Regions from separate parts of the Pantoea sp. Ep11b genome, predicted to be linked through region 1. Evidence: predicted binding sites of a transcription regulator. Region 1 holds the regulator's gene; each other region holds the start of a gene.
The links. The regulator PurR, encoded in region 1, represses purine synthesis genes. The targets are predictions, from matches to a motif close to CANGCAAACGTTTGCNTG.

Region 1 (3,127 bases):
TTGTGCGGGAAGGGCGCAGCGTTATCAAAAAAATGCTCGCTACCCGCCGACAGTGTCAGCAGCTGGCGAATGGCTGGCGTGGTCAGCTGAGCATCGCCGTCGATCGCATCGCTAAACCGCAGCGTACCCGACAGCTGGTCAAAGATTTCTATCGCCACTTCCCGGATATGGAGCTGAGCATCAGTTATGAAGTGTTCAATGGCGTCTGGGATGCGCTGGCCGATGGGCGGGTGGAGATCGCGATTGGCGCCACTCAGGCGATTCCGGTAGGCGGGCGTTTTGCCTTTCGCGATATGGGCACCCTGAACTGGCGCTGCGTGGTCGCGCCCGATCATCCCCTGACGCAGGCGAGCCAGATAGATGATGACACGCTGCGCAGCTGGCCGTCGCTGGTGCTGGAAGATACCTCGCGGGCGCTGCCGCGCCGGATGACGTGGACGCTGGACAATCAGCGCAGGCTGGTGGTGCCGGAGTGGCAGACCGGGCTGGAGTGTGTGCAGGCGGGATTGTGTGTGGCGATGGTGCCCGGCCATCTGGCCAGACCGCTGCTCGACAGTGGCGATCTGGCCGAGCTGACGCTGCCGGTTCCGTTTCCGGACAGTCCGTGCTGCGTCAGCTGGGCAGAAGATCGTGCATCACCGGCGACAGGCTGGTTGCTCAGCTATCTGGGTGATGCGCAGACGCTTAATCAGGAGTGGTTAAGCGAGGATTAACGCCGGTAGTCGCGGAACGGGCCATCGGCGACGGAACGACGTTCGATCAGCGTCGGGTGAACCTCGATGGTCTGCGACACTTCACGCTTGCTGGTAATGCGGTCCAGCAGCATATCCAGCGCCTTTTCGCCCAGCTGGGCTTTCGGCTGATGGACGGTAGTCAGGGCTGGCGCGAAATAGCGCGCGTTGCGCACATTGTCATACCCGATCACCGAAATATCCTGAGGAACGCGTAATCCCATCTCGTCGGCGGCGCAAATCGCCCCCATTGCCATGATGTCACCGCCACAGAATACCGCCGTAGGGCGCTGCTTCTGCGACAGAATCTGCTGCATGGCCTGATAGCCAGACTCCGGCTCGAAGTCGCCCTGAACGATCCACTCGGCGCGCGGCTGGATATTTGCCTCTTCCAGCGCCTTCAGGAAACCGGCATGACGGCCACCCCCGGTATTGCGCTCCATCTGGCCGGGAATGGCGCCAATATCACGGTGCCCGCGCTCAATCAGATAGCGGCCGGCCAGATAACCGCCCTGGAAGGCGTTGTCCAGCACTGTGTCAGTGAAGTCGGCGCGGGATTCGCCCCAGTCCATCACCACCATCGGGATGTTGCGATTCTCTTCAAGCATCTGCAGCAGGTCGTCCGGGTATTCGGAGCACATCACCAGCAGGCCATCCACGCGCTTCTGCGCCATCATGCTGAGATAGGCGCGCTGCTTTTGCAGATCGTTGTGGGCATTCCCCAGGATCAGCGTATAGCCCTTATCGAAGCAGTGATTCTCGACGGCTTCGATAATTTCAGCGAAGTAGGGCGCTTCGCTGGAGGTGGCCAGCAGCCCCAGCGTGCGGGTGTGGTTCACTTTCAGGCTGCGTGCCACGGCGCTCGGTGAGTAGTGCAGTTCCTTGATCGCCTGCCAGACCGCTTCGCGCGTCTCTTCAGCGACAAAGCGGGTTTTATTAATGACGTGCGAAACGGTGGTCGTGGAGACGCCAGCGCGTTTTGCCACATCTTTTATTGTTGCCATGTAAATCAGACTCCGGTGCTTATCTAACTCTCTGATAAGCGTAGTGTTAAACGTTTGCGTCTGCTCAGGGTTTTTTTCGCAAAAATGCAGCGTTGCTGGCCGGTAATCTGACCGCGGGCGACGGAAATCACGCCTGAAAAAAGGTGCAAACGGAATCAGCGTTGCGCGCGTTGCGCAACAAAGGCGGGATTCTAACAAGGCTGGACGGATAACACGAGATTTTTACCGGGTCGTGTGGGAAAATGAAATAACCCTGTGAACTGTGTGACTAAGGAGCAAGCCGTGAGTACCGACCTCAAACTGGCATTAATGACCACCGTTGGCTGTCTGCTGATGATTGTGGCCTTTAGTTTTACCGCCATTCTGCACTGATAAAAAAAGCCGGGATTTTCCCGGCTTTTTTTCTGACTCTGCTGCTGTTCAGCGGATCGTTTTCGGCGTCATCACCCGGCGGGCGCCGATGTAGTGGCGCTGCCAGTAATCTTCCCCTAATGCGCTGATCTGGATATCTTTGCCGGTGCGGGGCGATTGAATAAACTTGCCGTCACCCAGGTAAACTCCGACATGATCGGCGGTGCCGCGGCCATTGATGCGGAAGAAGACCAGATCGCCTTTCTCCAGCGACTCACGCTTGATCGGCGCGGCGTCACGCAGGTGGTACATCTCATTGGCGGTACGCGGGATCTTAAACTTCACCAGATCCTTATAGGCGTACCAGACCAGACCGCTGCAGTCGAAACCGGTGTGCGGAGACGTTCCGCCCCACTGATAGGGTTTTCCCAGCTGACCCATCAGCTTGGTCATCGCCGTTTCACGCGCCTTCTGGTAACGCTGGCGGTGAGATTTGCTCATTTTAATGGTGCCGGTTTCGCGGGTATCCGCGTCGGCGGTTTTCAGCGCACGCTGATGACCATAGCGTTTCTTTTCGTGATTCTTGCTGATGCGGGCGGTTTTAAGCGAGGTCTTCTTAGCGGGTGTCTGTGTCGCGGTGAGTTCAGCTTTTTTCTGTTTTTTAGTTTTGAGTTTCTGAACAGGCGTGACACGCGGTTTTTTCGTGACCGTTTTGACCGGGCGGCGCTTACGACGCTCATCGTCGCGCGCACTCTTTTTCTCTGCTTTATGCGAACTGACGTTCACCGGCGTGTGAGGCGACGCGGCGGCGGTGTTGAAAAACAGTTGCGCAAAGGCCAGCATGAAAAGCGTAATGATTAAACGCATAGTCCGTAAGTAAGTTAAGTTGTCATGGCCACTACGCACCGTGACAAAGTTGAGATTAATCTGATCGAGGATCAGCGCCCAGGCCATTCTAGTCCAGTTCTTTTAAAAACAGTAAGGTCTTTTATTATTAATCTTTGTAACCGCTGAAATTGCGCTGAAAATGAACATTTTCAG
Region 2 (3,127 bases), 930 kb from region 1:
GATTTTGTCCAGGAAGGAGTCTGGACGGGCAAAATAGACATATTCGAACAGGCACGGATTGCTCTTCGGGTTTTCCGCACACTGGCGGGTCGAGAGCTGGCCCTGCTCGGTGACATAGACCGCTTCGCCGGGTGCCACGTCACGAATGAACTCAAAGCCCAGCGTATCCAGCGCCACGCTCTCGGAGGCGACCATGTATTCGGTGCGGCCATCCGCGATGACGCGCTTACCCAGCACCAGCGGACGGATGCCGTTCGGATCGCGGAAGGCGACCATACCGTGACCGATAATCATTGCGACGACGGCGTAGGCGCCACGCACCTGCTGATGCAGGGCGGCGACCGCCGCAAAAATGTTGTCGGCTTCCAGCGGGTCGTTCTGGAAACGGTCTAACTCCTGCGCAAAGATATTCAGCAGGATTTCAGAATCTGATGTGGTGTTAACGTGACGACGGCCCTTTTCGAACAGGTGCTTACGCAGCACATGGGCGTTAGTCAGGTTACCGTTGTGCGCCAGGGTAATACCATACGGCGAGTTTACGTAGAAAGGTTGCGCTTCAGAGGCACTGGAGCTTCCCGCTGTGGGATACCGCGCGTGACCAATCCCCATGTTGCCCTGCAGACGCTGCATGTGGCGTGCTTCGAAAACGTCGCTGACCAGGCCGTTTGCCTTTCGCAGGCGAAAACATTTCAGCGCATCGATAGTACAAATGCCTGCGGCATCCTGCCCGCGGTGCTGGAGCACCGTTAACGCGTCATAGATCGACTGGTTGACCGGCATGAAACCGGTGATACCGACAATACCGCACATGTTGTCATTTCCTCATTAAGCCGCACTCCCGGTCACATCACCGGGGTAAAAAACTCGACGTGCTTTTCAGGTAATCAAAAAACCACCTGATGATATAACTGAACTCGGGAATGAGTTGGGACTGCTGCCAGTCCGGACTTCTGGAAAAGCCAGTGAATGTATCAAGGAAGAACAGCAAAGCGGCTACGATCAGCACACCCCGCAACGCCCCGAAACAGACGCCCAACACCCGGTCGGTTCCCGACAGGCCGGTTTTTTCCACCAGCGAGCCGATAACGTAGTTCACGATAGCCCCCACAATCAGGGTAGCCACAAACAGCACACCGATGGCGATACCGTTACGAACCAGTTCGTCGTCAAAGCCTGTAAACCAGACTGCAAGGTAGGCGTAGTAATGACTGGCGACAAAAAACGCGCATCCCCAGGTAACGAGAGATAAGGCTTCCCGGACAAACCCGCGAACGAGGCTGACCAGAGCCGAAAAACCAACTACCGCAATAATGACGTAATCAATCCAGATCATGAACTTTTCCAGCGCCAGTGCAATTGCACCCCTGCATCCAGTTCGGGGCGCATTCTAACAGAAAAAGAAAACGTTTGCGTAGCGGTTTTCTTTTTCTGCATCCATAAAAAGGGCGATGAAAAAAAAGACCATCGCCCGGGTGATTTTCAGCCAGACAATCCGTTGAAAATCTTCATATTTTCAGACCAGAGACCGGCTTAACCGGTGAGTCTGGCGGCGCAAAGACGCTGCCTGTTACTGCTATCGGCAGCGTCAATGATCCCTTAGCGTGCGCTGTACGGCTTCACGACGCCGCCCAGCCCGGAGATACTTTTCAGCTCGCCCACCGCGCTCTGCATTTTGGCTTTGGAGGCATCCGGTCCCACATAAATGCGGGTGATCTGGCCCTGTACCGGCGTGGAAGGCACGGTAAAGGCGCGGTAGCCCGACAGCCGCAGCTGCGCGACGATCTCATTCACCTTGCTGGCGTTCTTCAGCGCACCCAGCTGTACAACGTAAGCCTGCCCTGCCGGGGCCGTGCTCTCTGCGGCTTTCGGCGGTTCTTCCTGCTTCGGCTGCTCCTGCTTCGGCTGCTCCACCACTTTTGGCTGTTCGACCGGCTTCGGTTTAGGCTGCTCTGCCGTTTTTGGCTTCTGCTGCTCGACCGTTTTCGGCTTCGTCTGCTCGGTCACTTTGGGCTTGCGCGTCTCTTCCGCTTTCGGCTTCGTCACCGTCTGTGCAGGCACAGACTGATGCACAGGCGGTGGCGACACCACAACCGGCTCGCTCTCTTCTTCAGGTTGCGTCCGCCCCTGCTCCGCCGTAGCGTTACTCCTGTTGCTGCTGCTGACCGCACTGCCCGCGCCTTCCGGCGGCTGAGCCGGTAACGACTGCGTGACCGGCGGCACCATCTCGCTATCCTGCTGATCGTCGGGTTTGGGCACCAGCGGAATGGCGGCGAACTCCTCTTTGTAATGCTTTTTCTGACCATCCAGCAGGCCGGGCAGCACAATCACGCCCACGGCCACCAGAATAATGGTACCGACTAAACGGTTCTGAAACTTACTCGCCACGTCCTTTCTCCGTTTTAATCGATTCCATGACCTGTGCTACGGTGTGGAATGAACCACAGACCAGCACAATATCCTGCGGCGCGGCACGCTGACGTGCCTGCTGCCAGGCAAGCTCAACCGAGCCAAACGCCTCGCCCTGCGGCAGCGCATCCAGCAGCTGCTCAGCCGTAGCGCCGCGCGGTCCTTCCAGCGGCGCGCAGTACCAGGCATCGACGACCGGTGCCAGCGCCGCCAGCGTACCGGCGATATCTTTATCATGCAGCATGCCCACAACGGCATGCACTTTGCCCTTTTTCGGCAGCGCCGCCAGCCGCGACGCCAGATAGGTCGCTGCGTGCGGATTGTGAGCAACATCCAGAATCACGCGCGGTGACTCGCTGAGGGTCTGAAAGCGCCCCGGTAGCATCGCCAGCGGCAGGCTGGCGCGGATCTGCGCCTCGCTGACCGTCAGCCCGGAAACCCGCAGCGCCGCCAGCGCGGTCGCCGCATTCGGCAGCGGGACCTGCGGCAGTGGCAGATCGTTCAGTTCACCGATCGCGTCGCGCAGCGACCAGCTCCCGGCCTGCGCATGCCATGACCAGTCAATGTTGCGCTGGAGCAGCTGGGCGCCCTTTTCCTGCGCAACGCGGGCAATGCTCTGCGGCATATCGGCTTCGCCGACGACGGCCGGCTTGCCGGCTCGAAAGACACCGGCCTTTTCGCGCCCGATGCTTTCGCGATCCGGGCCAAGCCAGTCAGTGTG
Region 3 (3,127 bases), 1.4 Mb from region 1:
GCCCAGCCTCCGGCGTAAAAGGCCACCAACGCCACAGCGATGACGACGGTGCCGATGTTGAGCTTACGCCATTCACCGGCGAAGAGACGGCCGACCACCAGACTGGCGAAGCCGATCATGATGCCGGTCACGATGTTACAGGTCAGAACGATGATTACCGCCGTGAGCAGGCCCGACATCGCATCGACAAAATCATTGAAGTCGATCTTCGACACGTTGCTGAGCATCAGCAGGCCGACATACATCAGGGCCGGGGCGGTAGCGTAAGCAGGCACCAGATACGCCAGCGGTGACATAAACAGGATCACAAGGAACAGCAGACCGACCACAATCGCGGTCAGGCCGGTTTTGCCCCCCGCCGCCGTACCGGCCGCCGACTCAATGTAGACCGCCGCCGGAGACGCCCCCACCAGACCGGCAAACAGGCTGCTGACGGAATCGGTGGTCAGCGCGCGGCCACCGTTAATGATCTGCCCCTGTTTATCCAGCAGACCGGCCTGGCCCGCCACCGCGCGGATGGTGCCGGTAGCATCAAACACAGCCGTCATCACCAGCGCCAGGACGCTGGGCAGCACCACAGGCTGCATTGCGCCCATAATGTCCAGGCTGAACAGCAGCGACTGACCACTGGCGTCGCGCAGTGCGGGCAGCGCAAACAGCCCCTGATAGCTGACCGCCGGGTCAAATATCAGCCCCAGCAGCGAAATGGCGACGATCGTCAGCAGAATGCCACCCGGCACCCGACGCTTCTCCAGGCCGATAATCGCGGACAGCCCCAGCAGCGTCATCATCACTGGAAAGGTGGTGAAGTGGCCCAGGGTCACCGGCAGGCCCGGTCCCGGATTTTTCATGACCAGACCCACGCCGTCAGCCGCAATCAGCAGCAGAAACAGGCCGATCCCGATGCCGGTGCCGTGCGCGACGCCCATCGGCAGGTTACGCAGGATCCAGGCGCGAATGCCGGTCGCCGAGATCAGGGTAAACAGCAGGCCCATCAGGAAGACAGCGCCCAGCGCGACCGGCACGCTGATGTGCTGCCCCAGCACCAGGCTGAAGGCGGTGAAGGCGGTTAAGGAGATGGCGCAGCCCACCACCATCGGCATATTGGCCCACAGCCCCATGACGATGGAGCCAAAGCTGGCGACCAGGCAGGTGGCAACGAAGACCGCAGAGGGAGAAAAACCGGCTTTTCCCAGCATCCCCGGCACCACAATCACGGAGTAGACCATCGCCAGGAAGGTGGTGAGTCCGGCCAGAATTTCCTGACGCACGCTGCTGCCGCGCGCCGAGATCGAGAACCAGGCGTCCAGTTTTCCACTGGCCGGGCGTGATTCAGTTGACATAGTTGAGCCTCAAAAATTTTTGTTGTGTGGATCGCTCTGCGACCATCGCTGTCCCTGGAATAAGCGGGTAGACGGCGTCACTGCCCGGCGTAACCCGGCAGGCAAACGTTTACCTTGCCGCAGATAGTGGCCCGTCAGACGCGGCCAGATAAAAAAGGCAGGCGATTATCCGGCGTTTAGCCGTCCATTTTCAACTGTCAGAGGGAGATTCTTCAGGATCAGGAGCGCATGGCCGGGCTGAGAGAGGGCGACGGAAACGCCGCCGTTAACGGGATTTCAGGGCGTTATGAGTCGCCTGTCCGGGGCCGGACCCGGCCAGGCGGCCTGGACGCCCGGTCAGCCGGGCAGTGAAAGTTCGCCGCCCTGCGCAATCGCCCGCTGCCAGGCGGCACGCTGCTGCACGGTGTTCAGCCATTTCTGCGTGGCGGGCATCTGATCAAGTCCGGCGCGCTGCGCCAGGGCGAGCAGCGGGAAGCTCATCTGGATATCCGCAATCGTGAGATGCGGGCCGGCAAACCAGTCGTGGGCGGTCAGATGCTGTTCAATCATCGCCATGTGCGGCTTAAGCTGTTTATCCAGAAACGCCTTCTGCACCCCTTTACCAAAGGCTGCGCCTACCGGCCTTAGCAGCCAGGGCACCGGCTTTTTCCCCATCTGCCCGAAGATTAATTTCATTACCAGCAGCGGCATCAGGGAGCCTTCGGCATAGTGCAGCCAGTAGCGGCACTGCAACCGCGACGCCTCATCATTCACCTTCAGCCTGAACGTCTGGTCATATTTCTCTTCAAGGTACTCAAGAATGGCCCCGGATTCAGCGACCACCTGGTTGCCGTCGGTGATGACCGGCGATTTCCCCAGCGGATGCACTTTTTTCAGCGCCGCCGGGGCCAGCATGGTCGGCTCGCGCTGATAGCGTTTGATCTGATAAGGCACTTCCAGCTCTTCCAGCAGCCACAGCACCCGATGCGAGCGCGATTTCTCAAGATGGTGAACGGTGATCATCGTGGTTCCCTGTGTGTTGACCTCCCCTCAGTATAGACGTCACTCACCTTCCGCATGTCTGTCATCCTGTTCGGGATCAAGCAGCACGGCTCCGGAACCCTGCTGACCCAGCCGATCGCCAGGGTTGCGCAGCGGACAGTCGCGCATCGACAGACAGCCGCAGCCGATGCAGCCATCCAGGTCATTGCGCAGGCGGGTCAGCGTTTCGATCCGCTTGTCCAGCTCTTCGCGCCAGTGCTGCGTCAGCGCATCCCACTCCGGCGTCGACATGCGCTTGTTGGCCGGAATGTGGTCCAGACTCTCGCTGACCGTCGCCAGCGGAATACCGATGCGCTGTGCAATCTTGATAATCGCGACGCGGCGCAGGACGTCACGGCTGTATCGCCGCTGATTGCCACTGTTACGGGTACTGAAGATCAATCCTTTCGATTCGTAGAAGTGCAGCGCAGAGACCGCGACGCCGCTGCGGCGCGCCACTTCACCCGGCGTTAAGACCGGTTTTGGATAGTTACGTTCTTTTTTCATCTCAGCCTTTACCTCAAGTTAACTTGAGGAATTATACTTCTTCTCCATCGGAACGACTAAACTCCTGTTACCTCTTTATTACACACCAGAAGGATGAGGCCATCATGCAAGAAGAGATCATTCATTCCCTGACGCACTGGATTGACCAGAACCTTGATAAGAGCCTGTCGATTGACGAAGTGGCCGCAAAGTCGGGCTATTCGAAATGGCACCTGCAGCGTATGTTCCGTTCGGTGACGAAACAGACGCTGGGTGGT
Region 4 (3,127 bases), 600 kb from region 1:
GCGAAAACCTTCACCGACAGAGAATGGGAAGTGATTCTGTTGCTGTTTTGTGGGGTAAAGCAGAACCTTATGCCGGAGATTCTGGGCATCAGTGCTCCGGCCCTTCGCAACCGGCTTATACGCTGTTACGACAAAACAGGTGTGACTAACATCGCTGCATTAAAGCAGCATTGTATGCAGGAGGGGTGGGATAACTACATTCCCCCTTTTTTTCTGAACAAAGGACATGTGCTGATGACCTGAGGCACAGAGAGTGGGTTTGTTCGCTGCGCAAACGGGCTATGAGGAAGGTTTCGTTCGCCTGAGCAGCTTCAGTAACGCCTCAGCAGGCGACCGGTAAGGGGGCGCCAGTCGCCGCGCCCCCTGACCCCGGGCTCCGGCCTGCATCACTGCCGCTTCGCGCTCCCTTCGCTTCTTCCGGATTTATCACGGCGCGTCCGGACGGTCCGCAGCCCGCAGGGTGTGACGAGGGCACCCCGCTTCGCGGGGCGCAGTGGCAGCCGGACGCCGGGATTGTTAAGGGGCGGGCGCCAGCCCGATGTAAACGAAGCCCCTGCGCTGCGCCCCAGCGTAATGTTCCCCTGCCGCCAGGCATCACTCAGGCACTCAGCCATCCCAGCTTAATCACAAACAGAATCGACAGGATCACCAGCGCCGCATTCACCTCTTTCGCACGACCGCTCAGCAGCTTCACCAGCGTCCAGGTGATAAAACCAAACGCGATGCCGTTTGCGATTGAATAGGTCAGCGGCATGGTCAGCGCCGTCACCGTAACCGGCGCGGCGGTGGTGATATCTTTCCAGTCAATTTCGGCCAGGCCCGATGCCATCAGCACCGCCACAAACAGCAGCGCAGGCGCGGTGGCATAGACCGGTACGCTTGACGCCAGCGGCGAGAAAAACAGCGCCAGCAGGAAGAGTACGGCGACCACGATCGCCGTCAGGCCGGTGCGGCCACCTGCACTCACGCCCGCCGCCGATTCCACATAACTGGTGGTGGTCGAAGTACCCAGCAGTGAGCCAAACAGCGCAGCCGCACTGTCAGCAATCAGCGCACGGCCCATCTTCGGCACGTTACCCTGCTCATCCGCCAGTCCGGCGCGTTTGGTCACGCCCAGCAGCGTCCCGGTGTTATCAAACACATCCACGAACAGGAAAGCAAAAATCACGCTGACCAGACCGACGTTAAACGCACCCGCGATATCAAGCTGCATAAAAGTTGGCGCAATCGACGGCGGTGCAGAGAAGACACCGGCAAACGGCGACAGGCCGATGCCCATAGAAATAAAGGTGACCAGCAGAATACCGATCAGTACCGCCCCCGTTACGCGACGGGCTTCCAGCACCACGATGACAATAAAGCCGAGCATCGCCAGCAGCGGCCCCGGTTTGGTCAGATCGCCAATGCCCACCAGCGTCGCCGGGTTATCAACGACAATGCCCGCACCTTCCAGCGCAATAATCGCCAGGAACAGGCCGATACCGGCACCAATCCCGGCGCGCAACGGCAGCGGAATACTGGTAATAATCCACTCACGGATTTTAAACAGCGACATCGCAAAGAAGATCACTGCCGAGAGGAATACGGCGCCCAGGGCAACCTGCCAGGTGTAGCCCATATGCAGCACCACGGTGTAGGTGAAGAACGCGTTCAGCCCCATGCCGGGCGCCAGCGCAATCGGGTAGTTGGCGATCAGGCCCATCAGTAAACAGCCAATCGCCGCGGCCAGGCAGGTGGCGACAAATACCGCGCCCTTATCCATGCCGGTCGCGCCCAGAATGCTCGGGTTTACAAACAGAATATAAGCCATCGCCAGGAAGGTCGTGAACCCGGCGATAATTTCGGTACGAACCGTGGTGTTATGCGCTTTGAGTTTGAATAGTTTTTCTAACATCATCATCTCTCGATACAGGAGACAGCCGTCTCTCTTGCCAAAGGGGGTTGCATGCTGATTATTCTGTTTCCGGGAAAGGGAGAGCGGCCGCTGCATACTGACAAACCGATTTCGCCTGACATCCGTGACTAACCCACTGCCAAAAGCAATTGCCATGCCATCTTACGACGCAATCGATTACCTGGCAGGGCCGGAGAAGCCTGAGACAATTCCGAGCCAAAACGAGGCGCGATTATGGTGCAATGCACCGTTCCTGCGCAATCGTTTTCCTGCGACGGATGCGCACCCCCTGAAAACTCTGCGTCAGCGCACGCTTCTGCACTCTCACAGGCGAAGCTGGTCACGTTTCAGCACGCTCGCTAAGCAACCTTTTCTGGCCTGTGTAGACTCCAGAATTAACTCTTTCGCAACATTGAGGCCGCGCCATGAAGCCAGCGATTTTGGTGGTGGATGATGATCCTGCCGTCTGCGATGTCCTGCAGGATGCGTTAAGTGAACATCTGCTAACGGTTTACCGCTGTCATCAGGGACGAGAGGCGCTGTTGATGCTCAGCAACCACCCGGAAATCTCGCTGGTGATGCTGGACATGATGCTGCCCGACACCAACGGGCTGCTGGTACTGCAGGAGCTGCACCGGCAGCGGCCGGAGGTGCTGGTGATTATGCTTACCGGTATGGGATCGGAAGCAGAAATGGTGGTGGGCCTGGAGATGGGCGCAGATGACTATATTGCGAAACCCTTTAATCCCCGCGTGGTGGTGGCGCGCGCCCGGGCGGCTCTGCGGCGCAGCGAGCGGACGGCATTAGCCGATCCCGGCCAGACGGGCTGGCGGTTTGGTGGCTGGCAACTGGACGATGGACGCTGCCAGCTGTTTAATCCGCAGCGCGAGCTGGTGCCGCTGACCCAGGGAGAGTACAGCCTGCTGCGGGCGCTGGTTCGCCACGCCCGCAAGGTACTGACCCGCGATCAGCTGCTGGAGCTGACCCATAGCGAGAGCCTTGATGTGTTTGACCGCACCATCGATGTGCTGATCATGCGGCTGCGGCGGAAAATCGAAACCAACCCCCATCAGCCGGATCTGATCCGCACCATCCGCGGGCTGGGCTATGTCTTCTCGGCGGATGTAGTCAGGCCGGAGATCGCGTCGCGCGCCAGCCAGATCGCCTGAATCAGCGCGGGCCTGAACACAGCCTGCCCGCGGCTAGCCCTCAAGCGTTCCCCCCCACGCGCGC

Region 2: cvpA (colicin V production protein) is a predicted target of PurR. The motif match lies at 1,397-1,414, and genes of this name have one in related genera.
Region 3: AB1748_RS03405 (NCS2 family permease) is a predicted target of PurR. The motif match lies at 1,442-1,459, and genes of this name have one in related genera.
Region 4: AB1748_RS13055 (NCS2 family permease) is a predicted target of PurR. The motif match lies at 2,149-2,166, and genes of this name have one in related genera.

The regions. Positions count from the first base shown of each region.
Region 1 is NZ_CP160631.1:2,145,116-2,148,242, forward strand. Features, by position in the region: gene punR (DNA-binding transcriptional activator PunR) at 1-713, shown strand, start outside; gene purR (HTH-type transcriptional repressor PurR) at 710-1,735, opposite strand; gene AB1748_RS10205 (YnhF family membrane protein) at 2,018-2,107, shown strand; gene AB1748_RS10210 (C40 family peptidase) at 2,156-2,953, opposite strand.
Region 2 is NZ_CP160631.1:3,078,162-3,081,288, forward strand. Features, by position in the region: gene purF (amidophosphoribosyltransferase) at 1-810, opposite strand, end outside; gene cvpA (colicin V production protein) at 848-1,333, opposite strand; gene dedD (cell division protein DedD) at 1,597-2,385, opposite strand; gene folC (bifunctional tetrahydrofolate synthase/dihydrofolate synthase) at 2,375-3,127, opposite strand, start outside.
Region 3 is NZ_CP160631.1:734,025-737,151, reverse strand. Features, by position in the region: gene AB1748_RS03405 (NCS2 family permease) at 1-1,343, opposite strand, end outside; gene AB1748_RS03400 (glutathione S-transferase family protein) at 1,680-2,345, opposite strand; gene soxR (redox-sensitive transcriptional activator SoxR) at 2,385-2,870, opposite strand; gene soxS (superoxide response transcriptional regulator SoxS) at 2,972-3,127, shown strand, end outside.
Region 4 is NZ_CP160631.1:2,741,662-2,744,788, forward strand. Features, by position in the region: gene AB1748_RS13050 (PAS domain-containing protein) at 1-243, shown strand, start outside; gene AB1748_RS13055 (NCS2 family permease) at 599-1,897, opposite strand; gene AB1748_RS13060 (response regulator) at 2,320-3,063, shown strand; gene AB1748_RS13065 (SDR family oxidoreductase) at 3,097-3,127, opposite strand, start outside.